DNA from 3 places in the Tepidibacillus fermentans genome. Region 1 is predicted to be linked to each of the others. Evidence: riboswitches for the same ligand, from Rfam matches in the RefSeq annotation. Region 1 holds a riboswitch; each other region holds the start of a gene.

Evidence for each region. Region 1 has a riboswitch for cyclic di-GMP ahead of EDD72_RS06620 (HD-GYP domain-containing protein). Riboswitches for the same ligand answer to the same signal wherever they lie in the genome.
Region 2: another riboswitch for cyclic di-GMP. It lies ahead of EDD72_RS04765 (Flp family type IVb pilin); the one in region 1 lies ahead of EDD72_RS06620 (HD-GYP domain-containing protein).
Region 3: another riboswitch for cyclic di-GMP. It lies ahead of EDD72_RS07175 (RHS repeat-associated core domain-containing protein); the one in region 1 lies ahead of EDD72_RS06620 (HD-GYP domain-containing protein).

The regions. Positions count from the first base shown of each region.
Region 1 is NZ_SMAB01000008.1:7,325-15,363, reverse strand. It holds gene EDD72_RS06635 (tryptophanase) at 1-970, opposite strand, end outside; gene EDD72_RS06630 (diguanylate cyclase) at 1,245-2,906, opposite strand; gene EDD72_RS12515 (hypothetical protein) at 2,952-3,119, opposite strand; gene EDD72_RS13085 (CZB domain-containing protein) at 3,210-3,671, opposite strand; partial or broken gene EDD72_RS13080 (methyl-accepting chemotaxis protein) at 3,732-4,286, opposite strand; gene EDD72_RS06620 (HD-GYP domain-containing protein) at 4,777-5,703, opposite strand; cyclic di-GMP riboswitch class I at 6,183-6,270, opposite strand; gene EDD72_RS06615 (late competence development ComFB family protein) at 6,503-6,757, opposite strand; gene EDD72_RS06610 (carboxymuconolactone decarboxylase family protein) at 7,089-7,685, opposite strand; gene EDD72_RS06605 (sensor histidine kinase) at 7,833-8,039, opposite strand, start outside.
Region 2 is NZ_SMAB01000005.1:71,522-79,560, forward strand. It holds gene EDD72_RS04730 (type II secretion system F family protein) at 1-589, opposite strand, end outside; gene EDD72_RS04735 (type II secretion system F family protein) at 593-1,573, opposite strand; gene EDD72_RS04740 (TadA family conjugal transfer-associated ATPase) at 1,608-2,960, opposite strand; gene EDD72_RS04745 (CpaE/TadZ family protein) at 2,977-4,188, opposite strand; gene cpaB (Flp pilus assembly protein CpaB) at 4,200-4,931, opposite strand; gene EDD72_RS04755 (pilus assembly protein TadG-related protein) at 4,945-5,871, opposite strand; gene EDD72_RS04760 (TadE/TadG family type IV pilus assembly protein) at 5,864-6,268, opposite strand; gene EDD72_RS04765 (Flp family type IVb pilin) at 6,414-6,623, opposite strand; cyclic di-GMP riboswitch class I at 6,758-6,844, opposite strand; gene EDD72_RS04770 (glycosyltransferase family A protein) at 7,005-7,454, opposite strand; gene EDD72_RS04775 (response regulator) at 7,524-8,039, opposite strand, start outside.
Region 3 is NZ_SMAB01000009.1:37,431-45,469, reverse strand. It holds gene feoB (ferrous iron transport protein B) at 1-871, shown strand, start outside; gene EDD72_RS12535 (hypothetical protein) at 886-1,029, shown strand; gene EDD72_RS07185 (FeoB-associated Cys-rich membrane protein) at 1,026-1,214, shown strand; gene EDD72_RS07180 (dicarboxylate/amino acid:cation symporter) at 1,277-2,548, opposite strand; cyclic di-AMP (ydaO/yuaA leader) riboswitch at 2,641-2,792, opposite strand; cyclic di-GMP riboswitch class I at 3,016-3,102, shown strand; gene EDD72_RS07175 (RHS repeat-associated core domain-containing protein) at 3,231-8,039, shown strand, end outside.

The sequences.
Region 1 (8,039 bases):
TGATCATATTTTCATCCATCGTTTCTTCAAGCCCTACCGCTATAGCCTCCATCTCACGAACAGACATTCCACCATAAGTGAGGAACCCTTCGTAAAGGGTGACGTACTCACGCATTTTCATATAGATCTCTTTACTATTGGTGCAGATCCCCCCACCTCGTGCAGATCCGAGTTTTCTTCCAGAGAAGTAGATGATATCTGAGAGATCTGCTATTTCCCGTGTAATTTCCCGAATGCTTTTTGTTTTGTATTTTTCTTCTCTTTCCTTAATAAAATAAAGATTATCTGCTAACAAGCTCGCATCTAATACGAGCAAAATGCCAAACTCATCACAGACTTTACGAACTTCATGCATATTTTCAAGCGAAAAAGGCTGGCCACCAATTAAATTCGTACCCGCTTCTAAGCGAACAAATGGAATTTTTTCAGCACCATATGTTTCTATCAAATCTCTTAGTTTAGCAATATCCATATTTCCTTTAAAAGGATAATCACTTCGAACCTTTAACGCCTCATTCGTAAATAGTTCTTTAACAGAACCACCATTTAACACAATATGTGCTAGGGTTGTGGTAAAATGATAATTCATTGGAATGATTGAACCTTTTTCAACAAAGGTTTGAGCAATAATATTCTCACAAGCCCTCCCTTGATGAGCAGGTAAGAAATACTCTTTCCCAAATATTTCTTTAATTTTATTCTCTAACCTCGTAAAAGTTTCAGAACCGGCATAACTATCATCCGCTTCCATCATAGCCGCTTGTTGCTTATCACTCATGGCATTGACACCGCTATCTGTAAGCATATCTAGATAAACATCGCGGTTTTTTAAAAGAAATGTATTATATCCTGCTTCTTCTATTGCTTTTACTCGTTGCTCGATTGGGGGTAAATTTAACTTCTGTACAATTCGAACCTTATGCATCTCTAACGGAATCTTTTCTTCATTATAAAACTTAATATTCAACATTTGCTTCCACTCCCATTTCTTTATTTTTAGTTGCTTTTGCGATTTTCAGCTTTTAAACTAAACAGCTTTAAAGTAACATAGTATAAATTCATTCTAACGCAGATTGATCTTTTTTAAAAGGAAAAAATACATTGTTTTCCAAAGCTAATAGGAGATCAAGACAAGAGCAAAATTAGAGCCCTTCCAGTATTGGAAAGGCTCTTGTATGTGTGCCCAGTGGATTGCATCAACAAAATAAAGCTATTATCATTTGCATTCAAAGTTAGGCAACCGCCTACTCACATTCAATCAACTCACGTACAGAATTCCTGCCAGCAGCCTTTGCCTCATACATCATGTTGTCTACCTTATTCACCAATGAGTCAACCGTATCTCCCAAGCAGTAACTAACCACTCCGAAGCTGGCAGTAACTCTGCCCACACCCGGTATGTCCATACGGCTTAAATTTACCCGAAGTTCTTCCGCTAAACGTGCCGCATTTTTTACCGTTGTATCCGGCAGAAGTATAATAAATTCCTCTCCGCCCCAGCGAACCAGGATATCAATTTTGCGGATCCGATTTTTAATCATTTCAGCTATGCGTTTAAGGACCAAATCACCGGCGTTATGGCCGAAGCGGTCATTAATGCTTTTGAATCGATCTATATCCAACATGACCAAGGAAAACTTGTTTCCGTTCCGTCTAGCGCGCTCAATTTCTTCTTCTAGTTTTTGTATAAAATAGCGGCGGTTATAGGCATTTGTCAAAACATCGGTAACAGATAACGAACGCAACTCCTCTTCCATTTTTTTATATTTTGTAACATCATTAGCATAATGAAGAAAAATATCTTCCCCCAGCGGGATCCACCAAGTATCCCAGATTGTACCTGACAATTCGACTTCGCTGTTTAACGGTTCGTTTCTATCAAAGGCTTCGTCTGCACGACAGAAATAGCATTTTGTTCCGGGCAGTGGTGAACCTGATTTTTCAATTGCCTCCCTGTATTTATCCGGAAGATTTCCCCCGCTAAGGACTCTTTTCCAGCAATAATCACCAACTTTTGTCTCAAATAATGATACTGCCGCTTTATTCTGTGCCAATATGCGCCGCTCCCTTGAAACCAGCCAAGCCGGACTGGGGATAGCCTCCAGCATCAAGCGTTGCTGATCCTCTTTGCGTCTTTTTTCCTCTTCTAATTGTTTCCTTTCGGTTAGATCAACCACAAGTGCCATGCATAATTTTTCTCCTTCGTAATCGAAAAGCTGTAAATTTATTTCCACAGGATACAGGGAACCGTCCTTTCGACGATGTACTGTGTTAAATTGGATCTGCTCCTGCTCCCCGCTGACCAGCGGATTAAGTAGTTCTCTGAAGCTCTGCAGGTCAAGCTCGGGCTTAAGATCAAGGGGAGTCATGGTCTTCAGCTCTTCGATTGTATATCCAAGATTTCTTCTTGCAGCGCGGTTTACTGTTACGAATTTTAGGGACTTCGGATGAAAAACATAGAGTTCATTCAGGGAGTTTTCAAAAAGCCACTCAAACATCCTAGCATGGGTATTTGCTTCATGTAGTTTTATAGCCATTTCCACAGTTGACAGCAAGACAGCCTTGTCCGTATTTTTTAACACGAACCCATAAGCCCTAACCTCTTTTATTTTCTCAATAATTTCCTCGGATGTGTTGGCAGTAAGAAATACCACGGGGATATTCCTTAATTTAATTATTTTTCGCGCAGCCTCTATCCCGTCCATTTCCCCTGCCAATTCGATATCCATCAGAACTAGGTCTGGTGGAAAGCCGCCACTTATCTTTTGCACCGCTTCTTCCCCTGTCGTGACGATTTCCGTCTCATAGCCGTTTTTGTTTAGATACTCAGCGACGACCAAGGCAGTTAAGCGACTATCTTCCACCAGCAGTATCTTTTTCTTTTTCTCGCGTATATTTTTACGCATTTCTTATCACCTGCAATTATCCCTTTACGTTAATATCTTAGCATATTATACTTTAAACCTCGCCACTAGGGAACTCAGCTTCTCTGCCATTTCCGCCTGGGCTTGAGCAGTTTTGGCTACCTCTTCCAAGGCTTTTGCCGTTTCTGTAGTATTGTTGCTGATTTTCTGGGAAGAAGCTGTGGCTTCTTCAATGGCTGCCGCCACGCCTTCCATGGCCGTATTGACCTCACCTATGGATTCAGGAATTTCACCATTATAGCTTAATTTTTTCGATTTTATATCCCTTAAACTACATGCTTAGGCTTAGCATTGCTGCTGCAACTCATTCAAGATCTGGACGACCTCGGCAGAAGCCTGAGACATCCTTTCTAGGATCTGTTCAGCCTTGGTAATATTCCCCTGTTCATAAGCAACCGCTGCCTCCCGTGCCAACTCATGGACCTGTTTATGCGGAGCCTCCAATTGTTTAAACGCAGGTAACAAACGACACTGTGCAGCATCCTGACTATCCACCCAGCGCCCTAAGCGGCATTCGTGGTGATTGCCAACTTCACTGGATTTCAAGTGTTCAAACCCTAAAATCATGTTGTAAATTCGCCAAGTCCAGAGCAGGTGGTCGGTCTTATAAAGTTCCAAGACTTGGTGCGTTTTCAGTTTAGGCTTCCGTTCAATTTGTTCTGCCCGTATCTTTTGTAAAGATTGACTGATGTCATAGATGCCCTGCCCTGTCACTTTGGCAGTGCGGTTAAGTTCTTCCGCCGCCATCGCAATCGCGGAGACACTGCTGGCTGATTCCTGAATGGCGGCACTTAGTTCTTCACTGCTGGCGGCAATATTCTGAATATCCTCAGTAATGGAACTAAAATTATGAATAATCTCCTGCAACGATTCTGCCGCTTCCTGCATGATGCTTTTTCCGCTTTGCATCGTTTGAGAGAGAGATACGATATTGTTGGCGGTTACCACGGAATTCTGACTCAGTCCAGCTATCTTTTGACGAATATCCGTCACGGATATTTTAGTGTGTTCCGCCAGTTTACGGACTTCATCCGCCACGACAGCAAACCCTCGACCCTGCTCGCCCGCACGAGCCGCTTCAATGGCAGCATTGAGAGCAAGAAGATTCGTCTGGTCAGCCACCTCTGCAATAACCCCCACGATCTGTTCAATCTCCTTCATAGAGTGAAGCACGTCTTGAACCTGCTGGCTGACCTTGGCAAATTCATCAAAGGAATGCTCGACAAATTGAATCGCCTGTTGAATTTTTTCTCCCCCAGAAGCCGCCACTGATGCCGCCTGTTCTACGAAGGTGGCGGAGTTGGTTGCAGAATCAGCGACCTGATTAGTGGCGGCTCTCAATTCCTCAGTCTGAGCCGACATGCTGGCAAGCTGGCTCGTCTGCTCGCCAATTTTCACAATCATCTGCCGAATAGATGTCATATTGGTCAGTCGCTGGACTATCACGTCTAAATCTGCTAAGGTAGTAGAGGCTGAAGCTTGTCGTTCGTTGATAACACGGTTTAAGATATCGACTACGAAATAGAGGGGACTGGATGAGGGAATGTCCACTTCAATTGGCTTGGTGAAATCACATTTAGTCAAACACTGATAGAGTTTGTCGTAATCGGAATGATAATCAAAATGGTCGGCTGAACTTTGGGTTGTTTTCCATATAAAAAATGGCATGTTAACACACCCTCCTTTACAATTCATCATGATAATATGCTTGAAGCAATCTGTTCCACCGAAGCATTGACGTTCTGTACCTAGGCGCTGGCTTCTTACACCGTGGCGGAGAGTTCTTGGCTGGAAGCGCTGGTTTTCGCAACAGAGGCAACCACTTCTTTTAATAAAGATAAAAATAAATCCCTTATTTTTCTCTGCTTTGCCTCTTTTTCATATTATGTTCTTGTACCATTATGCGCAAAAATATTTCTACTACTTGCGGATCAAACTGCGTCCCTGCATTCCTTCTTATTTCAGCAATTGCTTCCTCCTTACTCAGCGCTTTTCGGTATGTCCTGTCATTGGTCATGGCATCATAGGCGTCTGCCACAGCCAAAATACGGCAGAATAAAGGTATCTCTTCCCCTTTTAAGCCCCGGGGATAGCCTTTGCCGTCCCAGCGTTCATGGTGATACAAAATGTATTCGGCAATAGCCGCCAGTTCCGGGGTATTTTGAGCAATGCGGTAACCGATTTCGGGATGTTTTTTCATTTCTACCCATTCTTCCGCTGTCAAAGGACCGGGCTTATGCAAGATACTTCCCCTGATACCCACTTTGCCGATGTCGTGCAGCACTGTCAGAAGAGCCAGTTCATCCAGCTCTTTTGCGGAAAGGTTCATTCTTTTTCCTATCATCAGGCAATCATTTTTCATGCGCTGAGAATGCTCCATCGTTTCCGTACTTTTAACATATAGGGTGACAAGTAGGGTATTAATCAAAGCCTTGCGGTAGCCTTTTTCCTCTATTAATTTTCGCCTGTACATCCATTCCTCGGCTTCTTTAATGACTTGCTCAAGACTTTCTGAGACTTTTCTATTTGCTGTATCGCCCATGGCTTTTGCTTCTTCGTCTGTGGTCTCGTTGACAAGTTTAAAAACCTCAGCAAAGCGACTGCCTTTTACCTTCTCCTCACTCCAGCCAGTTATTTCCTCCGCTACCCAGTTAAGGGCCGTTATCCAGCCTGTCTGGTCGGTGGTGACCACCCTTTCGCCGATGGAAAGAAAGATAGTTTTATACAATTCTTTTTCCTTTTTCTCCATGGTTTTCATCTGCATCATCTTTTCATTCATCCTGTCCACCCCTTTCTTTTCAGAAGGTTAGCGTCCGAATCTTTTTATTTACGATCACTAGGTTAAATCTATTTTGAGGTTGATTACGGGGATGATGTTTCCCAACAGATTAATTAAATAAAAATCAAAAGACCTATTTTACACTGCTGAAATTTACATATTTTTCCAGCTGGAGAAAATAGGCCTTCCTTATATTTGAGTTTATGTTTTACATTTGCATAACAAAAAATAGATTTCCGATTTTTTGAAATTAATACAGGTATTACCCCCTCCCCCGCAAGGGAACGAGTGTTCTGTATGTTCTATTTATGTATTCAATCGTTTTCATTGCCAAATCAGTCCTTCCATTTGGTCTTATGCTCCGCAAATTCCACTGTCAATATCTTATGTTTCACCATCTAGGCTAAATTTCACTTTAAGCTTTAATCAAATCATCTGCATACACTAAAAGCCCCTGTGCACGAATTGCATAGAGGCTTTCATGCAACCGGCTGCCATAGAATTATGTTACTCCTTAGGCCCTTGGCTTTGCGTCCCCGTCTTTCGGCAGGTTTGCCCTTAGTATATCTGTTTATATATACGTTGTTGTTATACACGCATTTCTAATATATGTTAATATTAATCTAAATTTTTACTATATTTTTGTCAACATATTTCAACAAATTTCTTTGTTTTTCATGATATTTTTCATTTCTAGTTAACAAAATTATTTTTTTAAGAGAAGAAAAAGAGGAGCATAATTTGTTTATTCCAATTGTGGTTCTGCACATTATCCAGTTCATGATGTAATAATGCAACGCTAGTGAGTTTCATGTCGTGGTTCTTCAGACACTACTTCTATTGCTTTCGTTACTTCTCTAATAATGTCTACTCCATATTGAGATTCCATTTCCTTAACCTTAGTAAATAATTTACCTTTTTCTGTTACAGTATATTGCGGTGGTAAATTATTTAATGCGTATGCAGCCATATCTAGCCTGCATTTTTCACATTTACACACATTGTTATACTTTTTCAATACTTCATCAATATACCGATAAACTAATTCTTCCATATAATTATATACCTCCATAACCCTCTCCCTTTCATATAAGAATATTATTTGAAAAACACGCTCAATCATTTTTTAACACTAGTCGTGAGACACTCTCCACATGCCTTGAGCGCATGAAAAAGATAAATTTTAAGTTTGGTCTAGCAACTTAATTATACCAAAAAGGGCAATTCTTTTATTATTTATCTTTCGCAAAAAGGCTGTCGCCAAAAAGTCATTCATTTATGACTTTTTGGAACAGCCTTATCCTCTGAAAAATTTTCTTTTTAAGTTCAACTCTACTTTTTCCCATATCTAGAATCCTCTTTGTCTTTCTTGCTTATTTGCCTATTTATTCAACCCGAATAATCGGAATTCTCAATATATCAGAGATGAGACCATGTATAAAAGCAACCGGCAAGAACACCATGATGCTCAAAATCATACTAATTTCGTATAGCAAGTTGCTTTTTTGAATAGGCTTACCTCTCAGGCGGCTACGAAATGCACTCAAAGCGATACCATAAGCATTTCCAATCATAATAGCCCGTATCGCACCTAAAATCCCCAAAGCTTTTGTTGTTCCGTAAGCTTCAACGATTCGTTTCCAGGAATCCACCGTAGGATTCCCTCTGCTATCAGCATAATGCTGGGCAAAAAGTATAGCCTTGACTTCCTCATTTGGAATGCCATCGGTAATACCTGATAAAAGCATCTGTACTTCTTCATTGCTCATTCCCTGCTCTAGAGCCATTTTTGTATGCCCATACGTACATACTTCACAGCCATTAACCTCAGTAACAGCCAACATAATCCTTTCAATAAAATCGGGAGTCAGTTCCTTGCTCTTCTTACTTTTTATCATATACTTGATTGTTCTTAACCCTTTATATAGGATTACATAAAATTCTTGAACTGAGTATATTTTTTTATAAAACTTTTGTTCCATTTTTTTCACCTCACAAAGTAAAAACAATATTTATTGTATTACTTATCGTGCAAATTTAAAAAGCTCTTAATGCCTTTAATGCTTGATGAACCGAAATATTCACTTTTTTCATTCTTAATTTAAGCCTAAGTACAGAAAAATAGATATTTATTTTTTTGGATAACTAATCGTAAAGCGGACCTGACCATTTTTATTTTCCGCATGTACTTTGCCATGATAATAATGAATAATTTTTTTAGAGATCGCTAAACCGAGTCCGAATTTTCCATTATCTCCTTTATAAAGATTTTCAAAAATCTGCTCTAGATCTTTTTCTGGAATCGGAGGTCCATCATTGCCTATTTCGATTGCCCA
Region 2 (8,039 bases), on a different contig from region 1:
TTCCTGAGGTCTTTTCCACGACTTTGACGATCGCCGCATCAAAACCAAGACCTGCCTCAACACTAACCGTTAAAATATCCAAAACATCGGGAAGTCCCTTTTCAATCGCCTGAATTCGTTCATCTTTTTTCCGCTTCAAATAAAAAATTGGAGCAAGATAACCGACAATCCAGCCGACGAGCGGTATTACAACCTTCAAAATCCTAGTCTCAAGAAACGATGCAAAGAAAGTAAACAGACTACCAAATCCAATCCAGAACACCATTCGCCATGTCATCCATTCTTGAAGGGTCAAATGATGCGGATGTCCAGCAGCTGTGAGCATTTGTTGTTCCCTTAATTTTAGGGCATACGGCGTCCATTTCATAATTGACTTTTCTGCTTTATGGAACAGAGGTTTCAACAATCGTTCTTGGATAGGTAAGGAGTAAGGATCTTCCTCTCCTTTTTCTTCAGGCTGAGGTGCTTGAATCTCTTCAATTCGTTTCGCCACTTTTAAGCGAGTTGTGAAGATCATTTTTAAAACCAAATAAAAAAAGGAAATAATGAGAATAGCTATCACTAATAAAAATAGAATCGGTTGATTCATCAATCACACCTCAATACTTGTAATCTTTTTAATCAGCAAAGCACCAATAATTTGCCCCATAAATGCAAGGGTCATCATGGCCCATCCCAGAGGATTTACGAATAGAGGCTTGATATATTCTGGATTAGATAACCCAATAAAAATTCCTAGCCCAATCGGTAAAAGCATAAAAATTATCATGGACATTCTTCCTTGAGCCGTTAACGATTTTATTTCGCCTTGAATACGAATCCGTTCACGTATCGTTTCACCAATCGTATCTAAAATCTCGGATAGATTCCCTCCAACCTGTCTTTGAATTAACATTGCTGTAATGATTAAATCTAAATCTTGACTGTCGATTCGTTGGTTAAAATGAATTAAAGCATCTTCGGTTGGAACTCCAATCCGCATTTCTTGTAACATTCGTTGAATCTCTTCCGATAAAGGCGCAGACATTTCTTGGGATAAAAGTTCTAAGGATTGGATTAAAGAATACCCTGCCTTCAAAGAGTTGGAGATCATATTGATCATTTCTGGAAGTTGCATTTCTAATAATCGTTTTCGTTTCTTGATCTTATTCTTTAGCCATATTGAAGGAAAAATCCAAGTGATTCCTCCGAACCAGATTCCCCGTTCGATATGTCCACCTGCGATGATCGTTCCCACAATCCCACCAAATATAACAAATAGAAAGGTAAGTGACATAAATTCCGATGATTTCATCAAAAGATTGGCTCGTTTTAGTTCCACTTGCAATTTTTCATCTAATATCCGTAACCATTTCAGATTGTAAAAAATTCTCTCAAACAAACGAGCAAGAATAAAACTCTTTTCCTTTCTTTTTGCTTTTGCAGTTGTCTCTTCTGTTACTTGCCATTCCTTCTTCTCAATCTCATGCACCCGTTTGCGAATTCGACTTCTTCTTTGATCGAGATATTGCACCAACCAGAAAAAGAAACTAAAACTAAAGAAAAAGAAGCTGAGAAGGACGACCCATTTCATCTTTATCACTCCCTCGTTGTTCAAATTCACTCGTCTAATGAAATTGAAATAACTCCGTACCTATCGGGATACCAAAAGATTGGATCGTCTCTAATGATTTTGGAACGATACCTGTTGGCTGGAACCTACCAATGACTCTTCCATCCGCATCCTTTCCTTGCTGTTTATAGACGAATATATCTTGTAATGTAATGATATCCCCTTCCATCCCTAATACCTCAGTAATATGCGTAATCTTTCTTGAGCCATCCTTCATTCGATTTTGCTGAACGATTAAATCAATCGCGGAAGCAATTTGTTCTCGGATCGCGCGTACAGGCAAATCCATCCCTGCCATTAGCACCATTGTTTCCAAACGAGCCAACATATCCCGAGGAGAATTGGCATGACCTGTGGTTAATGATCCATCATGTCCAGTATTCATCGCTTGTAACATATCTAATGCTTCTCCACTTCTTACCTCGCCAACGACAATTCGATCCGGTCTCATCCGCAAACTGTTTCGAACCAGATCTCTCATCGTAATTGCACCTTTCCCTTCAATGTTTGCAGGACGAGTCTCTAACGTAATAACATGATCTTGACGTAATTGAAGCTCTGCAGCATCTTCAATGGTAACGATTCGTTCATCGGCAGGAATAAATGAGGATAAGACATTCAAGGTTGTTGTTTTCCCACTTCCTGTACCCCCAGAAACAACGATGTTCAACCTTGCTTTTACTGCTGCTTCGAGGAATTTTGCCATTTTCTCCGTTAAAGTACCAAAACGAATCAAATCTTCAATTTGAAACGGATCTTTGGAAAACTTACGAATCGTAATACAAGGCCCTTTGATCGCAAGTGGTGGAATGATTGCATTCACCCTTGATCCATCGGGTAATCGTGCATCAACCATTGGCGAACTTTCGTCAATTCTTCGCCCAAGTGGAGAAACAATTTTTTCAATCACTCGCATGACATGGGCATCATCACGAAATTGAGCAGGTGCTAATTCAAGTTTTCCTCTCCGCTCCACATAGACCTGTTTCGCATGATTCACCATCACCTCAGAGATTTCATCATCTTTTAGTAATGCATTAATTGGGCCAAACCCGTTAATCTCAGCAAGCATATCCTCAATAATCGATTCTTTTTGCTGTCTTGTTAGTGGTTCTTCTTCCCCATTTAAAATCGATTCGATTAGTTTTCGGATCTCATCTTCATTTTCTGTCGACTCGTCAGTTAAGGGTTCACTCCCCAATTCTTCTAGCAATTTGTCATGAATTTTTCGTTTTAATTCTTTAAAGGGTTCTTCCGCTATGACCGTTTTTTCTGCAACGATCTTTTGTTTTTTTTGGTTTAGATCATGTTTTCCTTGCTCCCCTTGCAGTCGTTGAAGTAAGGACATATCCCTTCACCTCCTGTTATTTCCGTTTCTTTTTCCAGACAAATCGACTTAACCAAGACTCAGATTTACTCCGCTCATCTTCTGCGCTAATCATCTCAATCAATTTGTTCATTTGTTTTGCCCACTTGCTTCCTGGTTTCATCTCGATTAAGGGTTCGCCTCGATTAATCGATAGATCGGCATATTTATCTTCAGGTAGTAAGCTGTAAGGTTCCATTCCAAGAGCTGTCTTAATATCTTTCGGCTTGATCCCTGTATCTAGATCAGCTCGATTAATAATCAGTCTCACCCGATCTGTTGGATAATTGACGGCGTCCATCACTTCTAGAACGGTTCGATTGTGTCGAAATACAGGTATATTTAACGTATTGACTAATAGTGTAAGATTGGATGAATCTAACGCAAGGACTGGATCTGTTAATTGTGCCGGTGTATCGACAATGACATAATCATGTGTTTCTTTTAAAAGTCGCAAGATTTTTTCTACATGTTTCCCTGTGACAACTTCACTTTGTTCTGGACGAAGCGGAGCCGCTAGTACGCGAACTCCTGAGTTGGTTTCATATAAATAAGAGAGAAGGGATTCTGCATCAAGCCTTTCAATTTCTTGAACCACGTGGTATATTGTCTCTTTCACTTTCAAGTTAAACATCGCTGCGATATCGCCAAACATTAGATCGAGATCAAGAACAACCACTTTTTTATTCCGTTGATTTAAGCCTGCAGCTAGATTTGCCGCAATCAAACTCTTGCCCACTCCGCCTTTCCCACTAAAAACCGTAATAATCTTTGGACTTTGGACATATCCTTGTTCTAAAATTTGATGGGCATAAACTTGAACAGCCCGCTGTTTATTTTTCTCATACACTGTGATCACGGCTTGGATTAATTCATCAGGAGAAAAGGGTTTAATGAGAAATTCCTTTGCTCCTGCTAACATTGCTTTACGCAGATAATCCTGTTCTCTTTGTACGGAAATGACAATCACATTAGCCGATGGGCATTTCAAACTAATTCTTTCTGTTGCCTGTATTCCATCCATATCTGGCATATTGATATCCATCAAGATAATATCTGGTTTATATTTACATGCAAAATCAATCGCTTGGAAGCCGTTCTCTGCTTCAGCAACGACATCGATCCGGCTCTCAAAGGACAAAGCCTTGCGTAGATTCATTCTTGTTTCCTCTATATCATCAACGATTAACACCCGTATCCAATCTGTCATCGTGATCACCCCTAAGGTGTAAAAAGATTTTGATTCGTTATGCCACCTGTTTGTGGCTGATCCTGTTCATTGATCGGTCTTAAAATCAGTCGAATGCTACCTCTTTCTTCTGTGAAGGTTAACCGTTCCGCATCATGTGGCTTTACCGCTAATGTAACCGTCTCAATTTGTTTTTTCTCTTTTTCTCCTCCTTGCTTTTCATCTGTTTGATTTCCCACAGCCAAAACCAGTACATTTTGTAAGATAATTTTCGATACATCTTTTTCTGGAGAAGCTCCTTGCATGATCTTCTGATCAAAGGTTCCTATCACATCCACATAATCCCCTGATTCAATAAATCCACCAACACCCATTACTGAACTGTATTGTAAGGTAATCGCTCGATACCCTTTTGGAACAGAATAAGCTAAATGAGTTTTCTGATATTCTTGATCTGCTAATCGTTGATTGACAATCGGCTCTCCAGAGTAGATGGTTTCCTTTACCGTCTTTCCAAGAATATCTTTTATATCTGTATATGTAGACTCCGATAAGGCACTAACCTTTAGTCCTTTCATTTCTACCATTTCTTTTGTAATCTTTGTTTTCGGTTGAATCGTTACTTTTGCTACGACTACTTTTTTCGTTGGTTCAAGTGACTGATTCACCGTTTCTACCTTTGATAAATAAAAATAGATGAAAAAGGTAGTAGTAAGTCCAAGAAATAACGCGAGCAAGAATAAGTGTCGATTGGTCACTTTCATCTCTTTCTCTCCCCTACTTGACTAATTTCACCGCATATAATCCTGAATCTTTCGTGTTTTCATCATCCCAATCACCAGAGTAGATGTTTTTCATAAACCTTCCTGTAACATAGGAATCATTTCCATTGCCACCTACATTTTCAATATAGAAGGATGCAAACCCGATAATTTTTACCGTTTCTCTTCCGTTTAAATTCAAACTCTCGATAACAGGAAGGTAGATGATCCGTTTACAGTTTCGATTTTTTTTGGCTAAGTCATAGGTTTGGCATTCAGAATCATAAGCATCAAGATTGATTCGTTCCTTAATGACCCGTTCTGTTGGCCCTGACATATTACCTGTTTCCGTCTTTACTGAATCATTAATACTAAGTTTACTAATGTAACCATTTAATAGATTATTCTCATAATTAGAAGCCCCCGTCCCACCAAGTGCTAATGGACCGAAATTCCCATTGGCTACGTTGAACGGGTCGTATTTTAAGGTATATAAGGAACCAAATTGAAAACCATAATCTTCTGCATTAGGGTTAGGCGCTACTACTGATAATGGTACAATGCCTTTTGCACCCGAAAGTGGCTTAATCTGTGCTGTAGCAGTCGATTCTACTAATACATGATCAAAACCAAAAATTTTGGCAAAGAAAAATGGAACATCTCGCTTTCCAGCAACAGTAATTTTATGGTTGTCCACATTAACCGTAATGGATGGATCCATCACGCCATTTTCATTGGCAAATTGAATCGCGGTTTCTTTTGCCTGTTCAGCTCCATTTACCAATTCCTGTGCTCCTGAGATGGCAGCAGCATCAACCGCATCAGATAACTTCTGTTTTTCTAACATTAGATTCCCTAAATCGATGACCATCGCCGTCATTCCTAGAATGACAATCATGGCAAATAACATCATGATCGATATATTCCCTTTTTGGTTATTCAACTCGCATCACCGTCTTTGCCGTTATCGGAAAAGGATTGGGTAAAAGCTCTCCCCATATTGGGCCCCATAATGGGACTTTATAATCAATCTTCACTTCCACCTTCTCCCCTCTTTGGCGATACTCGTAAGCTGGGGAGATGGTAACTACAAGATTTGTTGGTTCTAAGGAATAGGTTTTTTCATCAATGATTTGCCTTATCTCGGTATCTGTCGCCCACACGGAACCATATCTTGCTCCATCTCTTGAAGCATTTTCAATCAGAAGATACGCATAAAAGATATGTCCAAATTCAATAATTCCTAGTAATAGAAGAAGAAGGATCGGAATCACTAGGGTAAATTCTACTAAGGATTGCCCCTCTTCCCCTTTGATCCGTTTTCGTAATCTCTTAATCACTCTTCTAACCTCCGATTCTCATAAGAGGTTTACTATTCTATAAAAGAAGCGCCTTCCGTCCTGTAAATAAGGCCCTACTTCGGATAGTAGGACCTTTCATAGGGTTAATAGAGATAATAATAAATTATTGCATGATCATTCCTTTTTATTGTTGGAGACTAGAGGTAACATTGGTGAACAAATCCCTAATACTAGTACCCATTAACGATAACGCTCCAATCACCACGACTGCAATCAGAGCAATGATTAAACCGTATTCTACCATACCTTGTCCAGCTTCATTTTCTAAAGATTTCTTTGCCCTTGACTTCCAATCCAACTGTTTCACCCATAATTTTGTGAAAAACTTTTTCATTTGACCATTCCTCCTTTTTAATATCGGCTCATTATGAATTCGGAGTAGCACAGATGGTGCGCAAATGGTCTGACTGCTAAGTCTAAGAAAAAAACTCCTCACATTGCTGAGGAGTTCGTCTATGTAACGAAGCAATCAGCAACCTGGCAATCATCGTTCATATGAACCTTAGACCCATGGCTTTGCGTCCTACCCTTTCGAGTAGTTTGCCTTTATTGATTGTTTTCTTTTGAGCCTTTCTTTACTTTAATTGTACGAAGAAATATAGGGTTTGTTATCTTTCTAACTTCCTATTTTTTACTAGGTAAAAACACATGTTTTCTGTACTTATATCCAAAAATTCAGGCAATTAAGTCCCTATTCCCTGCTCTCATTGACCTATCAGGATACTCGAATCGCTGAATTTGCCCCATGTTTGTTCCTTTTGTCATAATCCATAAGATCAATAATTTCCACTTGTTCACCATTTCTACATATTTCTTCTATCTTTCTTCCTATGATCTCTTCTTTTTCAGCCATTTCCTGTTCTAGGATCAACTTTACTTGAAAAGATTGGTGGTGCAATCGTTGGATAATTGCAAATGTGTCATCGCTTGAACCAAAGTCAATGATTGTCATTTTGATGGGTTTCCCATCGATACATTGCCAAAACCAAAGCGAACGAATCACCCATTCAATAATCGATTGATTATCTTTTGCTAAGATCAGGTAATGGGAATTATTGCTTCCTGTTTTTTTTGCTAATTTCATACAAAAATAGGAATAAAAAAGTTTAAAGCCAAGTAGAATGATTCCATAGAGGCATATGGTCCATAAAACTAAAGAAAGCATAGTGGCCCCCTCCTTAGTAGAGTATATGCCCCTATGCCTTATCTGGTTCGAGAAACGTTTTCTATTGGATTACGAAATGTGAACCCAACCATTTTTAATCGCTGTAATTACCGCTTGTGTGCGATCTTGGACATTCATCTTTTGTAATATACTACTCACATGATTTTTTACCGTTTTTTCACTGATAAATAATTTCTCACCAATCTGGCGATTACTATTTCCCTCTGCCAAGAGTTGAAGGACCTCAATCTCCCGTGGGGTTAATATGAGACGCCAATCGAGTGATTTGTCGATAAAAACGGATTCATGTTGAGAACCATGAAGCTCTTTATTACTTAGTCGACGATATTCTTCAATCACTTTCCCCGTGACTTGTGGATGAATATAGGCGTTTCCTTTTGCCACAGAACGAATCGCTTGAATTAAAGTCTCTGCTTCCATATCTTTTAATAAGTAGCCAGAAGCCCCTGCTCTTAATGTCTCAAATACATACCCTTCATCATCATGAATGGATAATATAATCACTTTGGATTTCGGAAAAATCTCTTTCACTTTTCTGGTTGCCTCAACTCCATTCATATTCGG
Region 3 (8,039 bases), on a different contig from region 1:
TGTGATGGATAAAGCGATGGCGAAAATCGGCTTAAATGGGAAAGCTTTCATTCCGATGATCATTGGTTTTGGTTGTAATGTTCCAGGAATTATGGCCGCAAGGACAATGGAACAAGAAAAGGAACGATTAATTACGATCTTATTAAGTCCATTTATGTCTTGCTCTGCTCGGTTAGCCGTTTATGCATTATTTACTTCGATCTTCTTTAGACAGTATCAAAGCATCGTTGTTTTCTCTTTATATGTGTTGGGAATTATTTTAGCGATCTTATTAGGACTCATTTTTAAACGATTTTTATTGAAACAAGAAGAAAGTTTATTTGTGCTTGAATTACCACCTTACCGTGTTCCAATGGTTAGAAGCTTGCTTTTAAATACTTGGGATAAAGGAAAAAACTTCATTAAAAAAGCTGGAACTGTGATTTTTAGCATGGCTGTCGTTTTATGGTTATTAGCAAACTTTTCCTTCCAAGGAATGGTTGAAAATATGAGTGATAGTTTTTTAGCGTTGTTTGGTAAGGTTCTAGCACCGATTTTTGCTCCTTTAGGATTTGGAACATGGCAATCTGCTGTTGCATTAATTAGCGGTTTTATGGCGAAAGAAATTGTTGTATCCACCATGTCAATCGTTTATGGAACAGGGGGAACCATCAGCGATTTATCTGGAGTGATTCAGAGTATTTTTACACCAGTTACTGCTTATGCCTTTATGGTATTCGTTCTTTTATATACACCATGTATGGCAACGTTAGTGGTGATGAAAAAAGAAACGGGTTCATGGAAATGGCCATTATTTTCAATCGGATATAGTTTCACGATCGCTTGGATGTTGGCTTTCATTGTCAATCAAATCGGACATTTACTAATATAAATGGGGGCGATGACATGATGATCTCATATTTGTTGGCGGCTGTGATTGTGATTTATAGTGGTTTTGTCTTGATAAAAGTGATGCGAAAACGATTAAAAGGGGAATGTTGCTTTCATCAAACGAATGAAATGAAGAAGGGAGAAGAGGAGAGATCATGATTCTTTCCTATCTCATTTTAGGTTTAATGGTCAGTTACAGTGGATGGACATTGTATCGATCCTTTCGTAACCTAAAAGCAGGGAAAAGTTGCGACAACTGTACAGGATGTTCTTTAAAAGGGGCATGCCCTGTACAACAGTTAAAGGCAAATCAAGCAGCGTTAATATTGGATCAAAACTCATGATCATAGTGTCTGAATATAAATGGTGGGCTATTTTTTAGAGAGAATAGCCCATATTTTTTTTCTTATCCTATGAGTTCTTCAGTTTCTCTATATGGTACCGATTCTTCCTCTTGATTCCATTCAGGATGATATTTTTCTTCTGTCTTTGTGATTACCACAGCACAAGCCGCATCACCAGTTGCATTCACTGCTGTACGAAGCATATCAAGGAGTCGATCAACACCTAGGATTAAGCCAATTCCTTCAACAGGTAAACCAACCGATTTTAACACCATCGTTAACATAACCAAGCCTACACCTGGAACGGAAGCTGTTCCAATACTTGCAAGTGTCGCCGTTAAAACAACAGTGATGATTTGACTAAAGGTTAAATCAACACCGTAAACTTGGGCGATAAAGACAGTAGCCACACCTTGCATAATTGCAGTACCATCCATGTTAATGGTGGCACCCAGTGGTTGAACGAAACTGCTAATGGGTTCAGGTACCTTTAAATTTTCTTGTGCTGTTTTCATTGATACCGGTAGTGTTGCACCACTACTTGATGTACTAAAAGCAACGGCCATTGCTGGAAAGAATCCTTTGAAAAAGTCGATCGGATTTCTTTTTGCAATGAATAAGATCATGGAACCATAGGTTGCAATCGTATGGATGAATAAAGCAAGAATCACAACCGACATGTACAATCCCATTGCACGGATCGCAGTAAACCCTTGTTTACCAATTGCCGAGGCAATTAAACCAAACGTACCATATGGGGCAAACTTCATCATGAGAGTAACTAAATACATCATAATTTCATTTCCTTGTTCAACAAAAGCGTGGAAAGTTCGCGCTTTTTTTCCTAGGGCTGCGATTCCGATACCAATGAAAACTGAGAAGAAAATTAAAGGTAACATATCTCCATTTGCCATGGATTGAATGGGGTTTTTTGGGATGATATTGAGCAACGTTTCCATAATAGGTGGGGCTTCTTTTGGTTTAAAATTAGCTTGTTCAGCAGAAAATTGCCAGCCTGCTCCAGGTTGAATGGTAAGTGCTAAAGCTAAACCAATGATGATCGCAATTGCTGTTGTGGAGATAAAGTAAATTAATGTTTTACTTCCAATTCTTCCTAATTTTTTAGGATCACCAATTCCAGCTGTTCCAAGGGTAATAGAGAAAAAGACGATGGGTACCACTAACATATTAATGAGATTAAGAAAGATTTTGCCTAGTGGGGTAAGAAGATATTGATCAACTGATGGGAATACATGTGGTGCAAAAAGATTTAATCCTAAACCAAACAATGCACCTAATCCTAATGCCAATAAAATTTTTCCTGTTAATTTCATAGCATACCTCCTTGAAGATAAAATAAAGCCATAGAAGGGCAAAGTCTTCTATGGCTTAAAATACGCCAAAATAAGACTCGTAATAAACGAGATCCTACCCCTCGAGACGCTTACGAAGTTAGCTGTCGGGTTCGGACGTGAGAGTCGCCCTACCTTAATGTACATTAAGAATTCACCCCAAGTGGCAATGCCACAATCTTGGTTCCTCCGCTCATATATAAAAATGATTCAGCGTGCGGACTATTCAATTTAACTTTATCTTAACAATAGTTTACATAAAAGTCAATCTTGCGCTTCTCCTGAAGTATAGATTCGTTCCATGATCTCTGTTTGTTTAACTATTAAACAACTATTTAAAACATCGTCTTTAACAAAATAAAGTTATTAAATTTTATCTAAAATGTAAAATTTTTATAAAATGATCCGATATAGAAATTGATATAGGTTAAATCACTTGAACAATTGAACAGCGATAAAGGCAAACCCGGCGAAAGCCGGGGACGCAAAGCCACAGGTCTAAGGCAAGTGAATGCTAGGATGGCTGGGTTACCGAACGGTTCCTGCGTTAAAACTCTTTTCATCGACGGTGTTCCTTGTGTTTAGACTGATGGGAAATCGTAGATGGAAAGGAGTTGTTTTTGTTTTGAAGAAACGAGTTCTCTACAAATCTATTATTTATTTCATGGTTATTCTGCTCATCACAAATTCTGTTTTGCCTGGAATGACCAAAAAAGCTGAAGCGGCTACGCCTGAAGCATTTTTAAATCCTTTTCTAGAAGAATGGCTTCCGCAGCCTGGACAGCCGCCGGGGTATTCCCAAGGATTTGCTTCGTTATTTAATAACCAATCTACAGATGGCAACTCAGCTATCCCAAGTTTATTAAACGACAGTCACTTTGCCCAATCACCGGAACCACCTGTATTGGAGGAACCTGTAGAGATTCCAAAAGGGAATGCATTTGTTCAAAGAGATGACTTTATACTCCCTTCTTATGGGTTTCCAGTGACAATCCAGCGATTATATCATTCGAGCCAAAAGAATCGCTTGTCACCTTTCGGTTATGGCTGGACATTTCCTTATAATCACTACATACAAATGTTTGATGAGTTTCATATCACGGAATTTAAATCAGATGGAACAAAGGTGAATTATACGTATCACAAAGAAGACGAAAGTTTATTAGTGGATGAGTATGATGGCGATCCGGCGATTTATTATCCGCTTGATAAAGGCTATTACACTGCGGAAGGATCCACCAAGTCATCCCTAAAACGAATTTCGAAAGATGAATATCGCGTAACACAACCCCATGGAACCACTTATGTTTTTAAAGGGTATTATGCACCTTGGCGAACCAACGCAGACCCTGTAGCCGGAAAATTAATCGCCGTTGAGGACCGCAATGGAAATCGCGTGAACTTGAGCTACGATTCCCAAGGCCGATTGGTTGAAATAAAAAGTCCCGATGGACGTACCGTTACATTCGAATATGCCGGTCAGCTCATCACATCTATGACCGATCCACTTGGCCGTGTAACAACGTATACCTATGAAAACAATGAACTGCGAAAAGTCACGCATCCTGATGGAACGACGGAATCGTATTCATATGACAACGAGCATCGCCTTCTGTCAGTGACAGATTCTCAAACTGGCACTAAGCAGTTTTCTTATACAGGAGATCGCGTGTCCAAAGTGACACATGAGGGCGATTTACTATACAGATATGAGTACGGAGATCATCAAGTAACGGTTTACGACGGATTAGGACATTCAACGGCTTATTTTTACAACGAAGACTACAATATAACGAAAAAAGTAGATGCTCTTGGAAACATATACACATATTCATTTGACGAACAAAAGCGCTTGACCAATGTTTCGGGACCGCTTGAAACGATATCCATTCAATATAACGAGTTTCATCATATTACAGTGGAAAAGTCATCGTTAGGAGAAGAATCGAATATTACCTATGACTCCAATCTTCAATTGCCTATGATCATTAAAGACGGAGAAGGACGGGTATGGAAGCGGACATACGATGCGAAAGGAAATTTAATATCTGTTGAATATCCGTTAGGGCAAAAAGAAGAATTCAGATATGATTCGCGAGGACTTGTGACGGAGTCTAAAGACTTGAACAACAAAATCACACGCTATTCGTATGATGCATATGGACAGCTCAAAACGGTCACTAACCCATTAGGCCAAACGATTTCATACACCTATGACCAAGTCGGCCGCTTAAAAAGTGTGACGATGCCAAACGGCTCCGTTACGACTTATACGTATGATAACGGTGACCGTCTTGTTTCGATAACAGACGCCAAAAACCAATCGATTCGTTATGAATATGATGCAAACGGCAGGCTGGTAAAGGCCAAGCTGCCGAATGGAGCGGTTTATGAGTATCGATATAATTCGAAAGGGCAAGTCATTCGCAAGAAGGAGCCGAATGGCGCAACGACCTCCTACACTTACAATGTCAAAGGTCAACTAACAGACATTCAAGGGCCGTTGGGAGCAACCGTTTCCTATACGTATGATCCGTTAGGAAGGTTGAAAAGTCAATCGGGCTCATTCATGAACGATGAAACATTTGAATACGATGCATTGGATCGTCTTGTCAAACATGTGACGCCATTTGGAACATGGACATATCAATACAATAGCAAGGACAAGCTTGAAAAACGGTTCTTAAACGGAAAGCTTTATACGGCTTACACGTATGATGCCAATGGATTTCCGAAGAACGTTACGAATGCTAAAGGAGAAACCTATACGTATTCTTACGACAAGATGGGCCACTTATTGAGTATTCGTGATCCGAAAGGGGCTGAAACAAGCTATCAGTACGATGATTTTGGAAATGTCATCGAAATAAAAGACCCACTTGGAAGAGTAACCCGTTATGAGTATAACGAACTACAGCAACTGACAAAAATGACAGATCCAGAAGGTAACACGACCACTTTCTCTTACGATGCGCTAGGTCAAGTGACCAAGGTAATCGATCCCCTTGGTCAAGAAACGTCTTATCAATACGATAAGATAGGCCAGCTTATTAAAGAAACGGATCCACAAGGTCATTCAATCACCTATACGTATAATTCACTTGGACTCGTTACGGCGATCGTCAATCCGTTAAAAGCCGCCTATTCATTTGCTTATGATGAAGTGGGAAATCTCCTGAAAGTGACGGATGCGCTAGGAAATGCATCCACATTTTCTTACGATGCTTTAGGCCGGATGACGAAGTATGTGAATGAAGAAGGACATGAAACCAAGTATGAATACAACTTATCTGATCGAAGCGTTAAGGTGATAGAGCCTGGTGGGGCAACTTCTGTTTACCGATTTAACGAAAGGTTTTTACTTGAGTCGGCGATCGATCCAAAAGGACACATCACCTCTTGGACCTATGATGAGCTGGGAAGAATGACTTCTGTCAAGGATGCGGAAGGATTTATCACACAATATACGTATGATGCACTTGACCGGATGGTTGAAATCGTCGATCCGAAAGGACAAAAAGTCCAATATGGCTATGATGCCGCCGGAAATGTTGCGTCGATCATAGAGCCAAACGGGGCTAAAACAGAATTCCAATATAACCTAGCAGGGGAGTTAATAAAGGAAATTGATCCTCTAAAAGGGAAAACGGAATATTCCTACACAGCAAATGGCTTATTGAAATCTGTGAAAAATGCGCTTGGGGAGATAACGAGCTATCAATATGATGCGCTGCAAAGGCTGACGAAGATAACGGATCCGCTTGGCCATATCACTAAAATCTCGTACGATGAGGTTGGAAATATTCGTGAAATCATCGACCCCGAGGGGTTTGTGACAAAGATGTCCTATGACGCTGTCGGCAACATGACGGCACTGATGGATGCTCGCGGCCATACATGGAACTACAAGTATGATTTAAATAACCAATTACGTGAGATAATCAATCCGCATCAACAAAAGATCAGCTTTACCTATAACAAGGTCGGAAACGTTGATTCTTTTAAGGACGAACGAGGCTTTGTGACAAAGTTTCACTATGATGAAGCGGGGAGATTGGTAAAAGTAACGGATCCATTAGGATATACCGTTTCTTATGGCTATGACAAAGCCGGAAACATGATTAAAATGACCAATCAACAAAATCATACGTCAACATTTGTTTATGACAAAATGAACCGTTTAATCCAAGAAATCAATCCAAAAGGGGATACAACTACCTATACGTATGACGAAGTAGGGAATGTTAAGAGCATTAAGGATGCGGAAGGCCGTATTACAAGCTATGAGTATGATTCGGTTGGGAACTTGACAAAAGTCAAAGATGCTTTAGGAAATCAAACCACTTATTTATATGACCAACTTGGACAAATGACAAAAATGATCGATGCCAAAGGGAATCAAACGGAATGGGTTTATGATGCCATTGGTCAAGTCATTAAGGAAATCAATGCCCTTGGCGAAGTGCACCAATACGTGTATGACAAAGTTGGAAACCTCGTGCAAGAAATCGATCCGAAAGGACAGACGATTCAATATGCATACAACAAGCGCCAAGAGTTGACCAGTATCGATTTAGGCGACGAGAAACTAACTTATTCATATGATGCGGCTGGGAATATGATCAAAGCATCAAGCCCGGCTACGACGGAAATCTATGAATATGATGCGTTAAATCGCTTAACCGCATTGACGAATACGAAGTTGAATAAAACAACAAGATTTACATATGATGCCGCTGGCAACCGCACACAAATCCAAGATCCGGAAGATCGAATCATTCGATATGAATATAATGGTCGCAATGAAATCACCAAGCTCATTGATCCAGACGAGAATGAGACATCGTTTACTTATAACGGTGCGGGACAAATCGCCACCATCTCCCGTGCCAATGGCATCAAGACAACCTATCAATACGACGAAAACAGTCAACTAACATCTGTCAAACATCAAGGAAAAACATTCCTTACATCGTTTCATTACACGTATGATAAAGTTGGCAACCGTCTCACTCAGGTAGAAGAGGACGGAGCGAAGACCGTATACAAATATGACGCGCTGAATCGTTTAACGGAAGTAACCTACCCGAAAGAAAAAATCGAAGCAATTCGAAATACCGTTTATACACCGCCTAACGAGAAAAAAGGGACAAAGAAAGATCAATCAAAAGACGGTGAAGAGGAAGACTCCGAAGAATCTTCATTTGTCGCCAATTTTGTCAGCTATATCTTTGGAGAAAATAGCCAAAAGGCGACAGAAACAATAAAAGGACAAGAAGAAAAAGAAGCGGATCAAGAAACTAACGTTCCAAAAGAGAGAAAAGCAAAGAGCGAAGACAAAACTACATCAAAAGAAGAAGAAAAAACGTTCTTCGGTAAAATCGTAGAAAAAGCAAAAGCCGTCCTTACGAAGGTGATCAATTTCTTTAAAGAAATTTGGAAAGAAATCGTAAGCTTCTTTAACACCATCGCA